Regions from separate parts of the Paenibacillus sp. FSL R7-0198 genome, predicted to be linked through region 2. Evidence: riboswitches for the same ligand, from Rfam matches in the RefSeq annotation. Region 2 holds a riboswitch; the other holds the start of a gene.
What was found. A riboswitch is a leader RNA that binds a small molecule or an ion and turns the genes downstream of it on or off. The one in region 2 is predicted to bind ZMP and ZTP.

Region 1 (4,427 bases), 2.5 Mb from region 2:
GCGGCGCAGCGCGGAGAGCGCACCGCGGTGCTGGCGTTCGCCGAGCACGCGGAGCAGTACCGCGCCGATGCCGTGTTCTCGCTGGGCGACGCCAGCGAGCTGGAGGAAGCAGCGCGCAGGCTATACGCCGCGCTGCGCAGCTGCGATGAGCAAGGCGCCACATATATTGTGGCTGAAGCCTGCTCACGCGAAGGGCTGGGAGCAGCCGTCATGAATCGGCTGCTCAAGGCTGCGGGGAACCAACTCATACAAGTTGGCAACCAGCAACCCTCTTAACCTCCCCTGATCATATATCAGGAGAGCTACGTACTCTTTTTCAAAACAATCAATAAACCACCATATCCACTTTCACGCCAATCTAGCTTTATGCACCACGGATATCGAGTAGATCCGTCGCCGCCGTTTGCCTTTCATCGGTCATGTTTAGGTCCTTGTCCGCATATCGTGTACAAGAACCTTTACGTGACTTGGGGGTATGGGGATGTGGGATGTGTCTGCCCATGTAGGGCAGTTGGTAACCATTTTGATCATGGCTGTTGCGCTTGGCCTCGATGCCTTCTCACTCGGAATCGGAATTGGCATGAAGGGCATTCGGCTGAGGGATGTATTGCGAATCAGTATTGTAACGGCGCTATTTCATATCATCATGCCGCTCATCGGCATGTATATGGGCAAATACGTCAGCTCCCTGCTCGGTGACATTACAACATATGCGGCAGGTGGATTACTTGTTTTGCTGGGTGCTCATATGATTCTGAATGCATTCCGTGAAGGCGATACTAAGCTGGTGGACCACCGTTCCCTGCTCGGCGTTGTTTTGTTCTCCCTCAGTGTAAGTGTGGATTCGTTCTCCGTTGGCGTTTCCTTAGGGATGTTTAGCAGTGATCTGATCTTAACCGTACTTGCTTTCGGCTTTTGTGGCGGGGTGATGTCGGTTATGGGTCTGCTATTAGGCCGTCGGGTGAGTCAGAATCTCGGGGATTACGGCGAAGCTATTGGTGGCGCAATCTTGCTTGCGTTTGGACTTTTGTTTATATTTTAGAATAAAACTTGAGATATCATATCATTCGCATCATATGTAAAATGGGGAGGCTAACACAATGAAACATATTTTATTCGTATGTACAGGAAATACGTGCCGCAGCCCCATGGCAGAGGGGCTTTTGCGAAAACTGGCATCGGAGCGTGGCATTCAGGTAGAAGTTCGTTCCGCAGGTGTGGCAGCAACGTCGGGTATGCCGATCTCTCGTCATGCTGAAGCGGTTTTGAGAGATCATAACGTTGAAGGTCCACCTCATTCCACACAACTTAGCTCTAACCTGGTAGGTTGGGCCGATCTGGTTCTAACATTAACACGGAGTCACAAGCAGCATGTCATGCAGGTTTTTCCCGATTCAGTCCACAAAACCTATACATTGAAAGAATATGTGGAGGATGATGAACAGGTATTAAGTGATGTCCAGGAGTTGGACAGCCTGTTTGCAACGCTGGAGATGAAACGTGCCCTTGGGCAAGAGATCCTGGCATCGGAGCGGGAGCGAGCCATTGAGATTAGACAACGAATTCCAAGTTTCGACATCTCTGATCCGTTTGGGGGAAGTCGTGATGATTACAATATAGCTGCAGCTGAGATTCGGACGGCATTGGACCGGCTTTTGGATAAGCTGAGATAATTCTGATCCTGCGAGGCAGGTTATAGAAATAGGACACGTGATGTAAATTAACCGTTGATTTTAGCCGCGGGTTGTTTTATGATGAAGGGGAAAACAGGGATCCGGTGTAACTGGCGACGAAGTGGGCATAACCACGATGGAGCACCGGAACAAACGGCCGGTCGCCTGGGCAAAAGAGCAATTCTGCGTTACCCGCAGACTGCTCTTTTTTTCGTCTTTCATCTGATTATTCGCTATAATAGTACCTGAGATGCCGTGCAAGAATACGAAGGACAACCAAGAGAAAGCGGGCATGATTTTATCGGGAGGCGATGATAGGATGACTATAGAGTTAGATTCGGAACAACCCGGATTGCAGGAACAGACCGCGTCTATTCTGCATGAACTGGCGCTTGCCGGACAGCTTGGGCCTGGACAGATCGTTGTGATCGGTACAAGCACAAGTGAAGTCGCAGGCGCTCGGATTGGTACGAGTGGTGCCATTGAAGTGGCACAGCAGCTTCTTGCGGGTATACGCGAGGTGCAGGAGGAATTCGGTTTTGACACGGTATTCCAATGTTGTGAGCATCTGAACCGTGCGCTGGTAATGGAGCGTTCTGTGCTTACTCGTCTTGGATTGACCGAGGTTGGTGCAGTACCCGTGCCCAAGGCCGGAGGTTCAATGGCATCCGCAGCATATCGTTCGCTGACCGATCCATGCCTGGCTGAACATGTGCAGGCCCATGCGGGACTGGACATTGGGGAGACGATGATTGGGATGCATCTCCGGCATGTAGCCGTACCCTATCGTACAGCGCTCCGCTATGTTGGAGATGCACGTGTGACCACAGCGTTGACTCGTCCGAAGTTGATTGGCGGCGAACGCGCGGTGTATCGTATGGAAGAACAACCAGATTCGACATTTTGTGACTAACATATAAAGCGAGACTAATTGGGTTACACTCCTGACTTTGATTGCATCACCATCTTCCGATCGCTGTTATCCCCAGATTTTTTATTCCCTATTTAAAGGGGAAATCCGGTGATAGCCTATGCTTCCGGAGTAGCTTTCTAAAGAAAGCTTTTTGGCGACCACTTCGTTTCTTCAGATTGGTGTTGCACTCGCCGTTTTCGTGTAAACATTAGTTTCACTTTATAAATTCACTTATAAACTGGGAGGAATTTAATCATGGAACAATTGCGCAAGAATGACCCGGCAGTACTGGAAGCGATGAATCTTGAACTGAAACGTCAACAGAACAACATCGAACTGATTGCATCCGAGAACATCGTAAGTGAAGCAGTAATCGAAGCATTGGGATCTGTTCTGACCAACAAGTACGCTGAAGGATATCCAGGCAAACGTTACTATGGCGGTTGTGAGCATGTGGACATCGTTGAAGACATCGCGCGTGATCGTGCAAAAGAATTGTTCGGAGCAGAACACGTGAATGTTCAACCTCACTCCGGTGCACAAGCGAACATGGCAGTATATCTTGCAGCGTTGAAACCTGGTGATACTGTACTCGGTATGAACCTTGCCCATGGTGGACACCTCACACACGGTAGTCCGGTTAACGCATCCGGTTTGCTGTACAACTTCGTAGCATACGGCGTACAGGAAGATACATTCCTGATTGATTATGATGAAGTACGCAAAGCGGCTTTCAAACACCGTCCTCGTCTGATCGTTGCTGGTGCAAGTGCATATCCGCGTACCATTGATTTTGAAAAGCTGGCTTCCATCGCCAATGATGTAGGCGCTTTGTTCATGGTGGACATGGCTCACATCGCAGGACTGGTTGCTGCTGGTTTGCATCCAAACCCGGTTCCACATGCGCATTTCGTAACAACAACAACACACAAAACGCTGCGTGGACCTCGTGGTGGTATGATTCTGTGCCGTAAAGCGTGGGCAGCAGCGATTGATAAAGCCGTATTCCCTGGTTCCCAAGGTGGACCTCTGATGCACGTGATCGCTTCCAAAGCGGTAGCATTCGGAGAAGCTTTGCAGCCTTCGTTCAAAACATATGCACAGAACGTTGTGAAAAACGCACAGGTTCTGGCTGAAACACTGATCGCTGAAGGATTGAACATCGTATCCGGTGGTACAGATAACCACTTGATGCTGATCGATACACGCAGTGTGAACATCACTGGTAAGGAAGCTGAGCATGTGCTTGATTCCATCGGTATTACCGTGAACAAAAATGCAATTCCATTCGACCCTACAAGCCCGTTTGTAACGAGCGGTATTCGAATTGGTACACCTGCTGCAACTTCCCGTGGCATGAACGAAGAAGCGATGGTAGCGATCGGTAAGATTATTGCCAAAACGCTGAAAAATCCAAAAGATACAGCGAAGTTGGAAGAAGCTCGTGCAGAAGTGACTGCACTGACAGACCAATTCCCGCTCTATACCGATCTTAAATACTAAAAAACTTTGCTAATGGTGTTTGTATTTGAGTGTTCTTAATGTACACACGCAGGCGGAGCAAACCGAAAGAACCTGAAGAAGCGTAGCGCTCGCCTTTATCCCCAGATTTCAACAATTATAATTGGATCAAAGAAATCTGGGGATAACAGCGATCGGAAGGTCATTCGGTTTGCGGAGCACCATTAGTGTTTACACGTTTTTGAACATACTCAACGACATAACAGCAAGAGCAAAACAGGACCGGATGGATCATTTTCCGGTCCTGTTTTTTATAGGATTCGGTAATCTGTAATGATTGGGTGCCCTTTGATGGTGTAATTCGTTGTTGGTGATGATAT
Region 2 (4,427 bases):
CCTGATAGCCTTGGCGGGTTAAATACAACGCATTTCTGCCCGGGCCACAACCCAGTTCCAATGCCTTGCCACCTGTCAGCAGACCTGCATTCACATGCGTTACCAGATTCTCATCCGGTTTGTTTGGGAAAAAGGGGATGGGTCTGTTCCGATCCTCATAGAATGGCTCCCAAAATTGCTTGGCAGATCTGAAGTCCGCATCGAGCATATCATACAGATCCTGTACACTTTTAATCGTCTTTTCCACAACCACATTCCTCCTTCAATGCTCCATCCAAACCTTCATTTCTGACTATTCATTCCTCATCATTTTCAATAAATCAGCCACACTCTATTATAACATTTTTACCCAGTAGTTCTCTATTTTTCTTGTGTTTTCTACTTAAAAAACAGAAGCTTTTTCCCAACAAAAAAACGACCGACATGAATGTCGATCGCTTACAATCGTTGGGGTTTTGTGTTGTAACTTACTTCGCCCGTTCCAAGACTGCAAAGTAATTCCCTTCATTATCAGCAAAGTTGAAGACACGCCCGGTGGGCATCTCAACAATCTCTCCAACCGTTACATGTTTACCAGACAAGTCGGCATATAACTGATCCAGGTTTTCGGTGAAGAACATTAACGAAGGTGTGCCCAGATTTACACCCGCCGACATCCGCTCCACAAACTCCTTGTCATGAAGAATAATGCTTGTCTGCGAATTTGGGGTAGGCGCAATCTCAATCCATCTCATACCCTCGTCAAGGTTTACTTCATCCACAATGTGGAATCCTGCAACTTCCGTCCAAAATGCCAGTGATTCATCCTGATTGTTGACATACAACATAACCTGTCCGACTTTGCTAAACATGGATCAATCACTCCTCTGATCATCTAATCTCTTAACATCCTGCTTATCATTCCTCAAATTCCAATAGAGTATAACATGCGGGACAGCTTTTTTATCATCTTTCTTTGCAAGTACATGCAACTTAAACTGAAGTACACTTTTATGCTTCCACTACAATTAGTTTTTTGAAGTCCCCTTATAATGTTTTAACAAGTGAAAGTCTATGAAACCCCGAGGTATAATAATTCATATCGATACTTTCCTTTTGAAAATTCATTCGTTCATAAAATACAAGCGCTGCTTCATTTTCTTCATGATCAAGTGTGTAAAGCATGACATCACTACATCCAAATTCAGCTATTTTTAAACATATTTTTGTAATCAGTGTACGTGCTACTCCCTGTCGAAGGTGTGATTTGCTTGTAACAACGCCAACGATTTCATACCGGTTAACAGTAGGCTGAAAGATATAACCAGCATGACCTATGACAACATCTGCTTCGTCAACCATGACATAATAAGCACTGATACGTTCATCCGTCATTTTTAAAAATGAATCCCAGCGCGCAGGATACTGATCGCGTATAAACGAAGGAAATTGAAAATCATGATCCGTCATCATTTTCAGCACTGCTGGCTGATCAATCGCTTGAAAAAGGCGAATAGTCATCTTTTTATCCCCTACCTCTTAGTGTACATGTAGACATCTTTTAAGTTACCAGCTTCATAATATGGATACTCTAGTTTTTGCTGAACTTGAAGGACGATCTCCGTAGACGTTAACATTTCGACCAAGTATAGAACCAGGTCAATGGAAGCCGTAACCCCCGCGCCAGTTACTGTATTACCATCACGCACTACACGCGCTGAAATTACTTCTGCACAATAAGGAGTCAATAAATCATAAGCAGATGAGTTGGTAGTAGCCCTTTTTCCATTCAGGAAACCTGCTGCCGCCACCAGTCCTTTCGTTCCCCTGAAGAATAAATAAAGTGTTTGATCAAAAGATCAAACACTTTGCCCAGGCGTACGGCATATAATATATGTGCTTCCTCGTGGTTCACTTCACGTTTACGCCAGTCACACATAACAGATATTTAACAACTAGTATACATGACATCTTTCATCACTGTATATATATGAAAATTATTGCGCGTCTTTTAACTTCTTCGTAAGATAAAGTACAACATCGTCGTCCATAATCGTTTCTTCACCCGGCTGAATGTAATGATCATGCTTGTGTACACCGTGACCGTCTGGTATGTACCCGCGATGGGCATATAGAACTTGCGCTTTGCCATAATCAGAAAATACACCTACACCAATGCCTGCTACATCCGTTCGTTCCAGAATAACTTCCTCTGCTCGGTCCATCAACCGTGAACCAATACCTTGGCGCTGGAACTTCATCAGTACATTAAAATCGTTAATTTCGGGAATGCCTTGTTCCCTGAAAAACGGGTAGCTGGAATTCCACAATACATTCACGTATCCGGCAAATTCTCCATTTAACTCGGCTACCAAGGTTACGCGCTCCCCATTCTGTTGTTCAGCCAAGTAACGAAGATACTGCTCAGCGAATCTCCCCCAACCCTGCTCCTGAAACGCCTTTGATATGATTACAGGATCGCTCTCATTTAATAGTCTGATATGTACACTCAATGATGAATCCTCCTTAAAAAGATATTTCTTCTTGCTATATTCCCAGTCTATCCCGAAGCGATGTGATGTGAGAAACATGGTGTTTGCCATGCCAAGCATACATGCCCAGATTATAATCCAGTCTTGTCGTTTCTTCCGATGAGGGATGATAAAACTGTTTGGCATAATCTGCATCTGTCAGCGCGTTTAACAGAAACACCCAACGACGATGGAGCGCATCCAGAATCTGAAGCGAGAATTCGACATCCAGGTCCCTTGAATCACTCAATTCAGCCCAGCGCTCTTCATAATAAGGCCGAATCGTTGGTGTATCCTCTGTCAGTGCCAACTTGAAACGAATCATACTGTTCATATGGCTGTCTGCCATATGGTGAATGACCTGTTTGAGCATCCATCCACCTTCTCGATACGGCAGACTTAATTGCTCTTCACTCAATCCCTTTACCGCTTCTCGTGCGCGTTCAGGCAACTCAGCAATGTCCTGAATCCACTTCTCCCGCTGTGCCAAAGTAACTTCACCCGTGTGTACAAATGGTCCTATCGGAAATCTTTCATCCATCCATTATTCCTCCTTGTTTCTATGATTCAAAATAACTTTTAACATTATCTAAGGAGCATATTCCATAAGCCAACAGTCTCTCATCTGTCCTTCATGCTGCTCATGTTTCTCCAACAGTTTAATCTTTTGGAAACCACATTTCTCGTAACAGGATATCGCTCGCAAGTTCCAGGATTGAGGGTCCATCACCACTTTACGGGCTTGTTTTTCATTAATCAGATAAGCCAGCATGGATTGCATCAACTGTGTACCCATGCCTTTATTCCAGTAGTCTACCTCACCAATAAACTGATCTGTTCCATAGATGATCTCATCCGTGTCTCCATAACCATACTCCGTTCGCTCTTCTTCCTCAAGCTCATAGAACTGAATGTATCCAATCGGATGTCCTCCATACTCAACGATACAACGAGTAGCATCATCTTTCTGATTGTAAAAATGTTCTCTCACTTGCTCCAAATCATGCGGCCGATCACGTCCTTCATAGTATTGAAGAACTTCCGGGTCTGACAGCCACTTCACCAGATGTCGTTCATCTTCTGTTTCCAAGAAACGTACGGTGATTTCATTCGATTCATATACATTCATCATTCTGATTACTCCTTATTGATCTCCAGATTCTCACCCGTAACCCAACTCAGATCCTTCCCTAACAAATGCTCGTTGTGAACATAATACACCATTGGATTCTCAAGCGGCTGAGTCGTTCCATCCAAAGATTTGAGCGTTAACCGCAACTTGTAGCTCCCTATCTCATCAGGTATCGCAAATCCTATCAGATTATCAGTTGATTTCATGGTTTTCCCCTGCGCCTTCAGATACTTTTCCAGAATGACTTGATCCAAATAGGAGCTGCCAACAGACGAAGGCATGTACCACGCATCATCTTGTTCCTCAGTGAATGTGACCCCTTCCCATCCCGGGACGACGGGATACACCATATGTTGATCCTTGTCTTCTCTTTTTCGCGTTATCTCTAACTCTACCTCAACTGCATCCGTATCAATCTGCCTGATTGTGCCTGCCATCACAACATCCTGTGCACTCACACTTGGAATTACATAGCTGTATATGAGCAGAGTCACCAAGAGAATTATGGCTATTCCCGTAAGCCAAAATATTGTACTTTTACGCATCGGTCTGGTCCTCCCGTCTGGTTATTCATACTTCCGGAGCAGCTCCTTCTCTGTTAAAGATTGCGTTAACCCATCCAACTCGGGTGAAGCCGTCCAATCACTGGAGGTATTCAATCCATATTTGATGGTATGGATCGCTACAATAATAACTGCCATCTTCTGCGATCATTTTATATTTCTGTTCCCCGTTCGCCATCTGCTCGAAGCTGGTTTTGACACCAGTCTCACCATATTTCTGTT

Region 1: linked by a shared signal. The riboswitch ahead of MKY87_RS13010 (TIGR01440 family protein) and the one ahead of MKY87_RS24130 (DJ-1/PfpI family protein) in region 2 are both predicted to bind ZMP and ZTP.

Annotation. Positions count from the first base shown of each region.
Region 1 is NZ_JBBOCB010000001.1:3,015,176-3,019,602, reverse strand. Features, by position in the region: gene MKY87_RS13025 (L-threonylcarbamoyladenylate synthase) at 1-276, shown strand, start outside; gene MKY87_RS13020 (manganese efflux pump MntP) at 482-1,042, shown strand; gene MKY87_RS13015 (low molecular weight protein arginine phosphatase) at 1,101-1,673, shown strand; ZMP/ZTP riboswitch at 1,770-1,851, shown strand; gene MKY87_RS13010 (TIGR01440 family protein) at 1,993-2,586, shown strand; gene glyA (serine hydroxymethyltransferase) at 2,842-4,089, shown strand.
Region 2 is NZ_JBBOCB010000001.1:5,502,301-5,506,727, reverse strand. Features, by position in the region: gene MKY87_RS24145 (class I SAM-dependent methyltransferase) at 1-208, opposite strand, end outside; gene MKY87_RS24140 (VOC family protein) at 468-851, opposite strand; gene MKY87_RS24135 (GNAT family N-acetyltransferase) at 1,027-1,500, opposite strand; gene MKY87_RS24130 (DJ-1/PfpI family protein) at 1,512-1,790, opposite strand; ZMP/ZTP riboswitch at 1,843-1,924, opposite strand; gene MKY87_RS24125 (GNAT family N-acetyltransferase) at 1,977-2,492, opposite strand; gene MKY87_RS24120 (YfiT family bacillithiol transferase) at 2,527-3,051, opposite strand; gene MKY87_RS24115 (GNAT family N-acetyltransferase) at 3,100-3,639, opposite strand; gene MKY87_RS24110 (hypothetical protein) at 3,648-4,187, opposite strand; gene MKY87_RS24105 (hypothetical protein) at 4,285-4,427, opposite strand, start outside.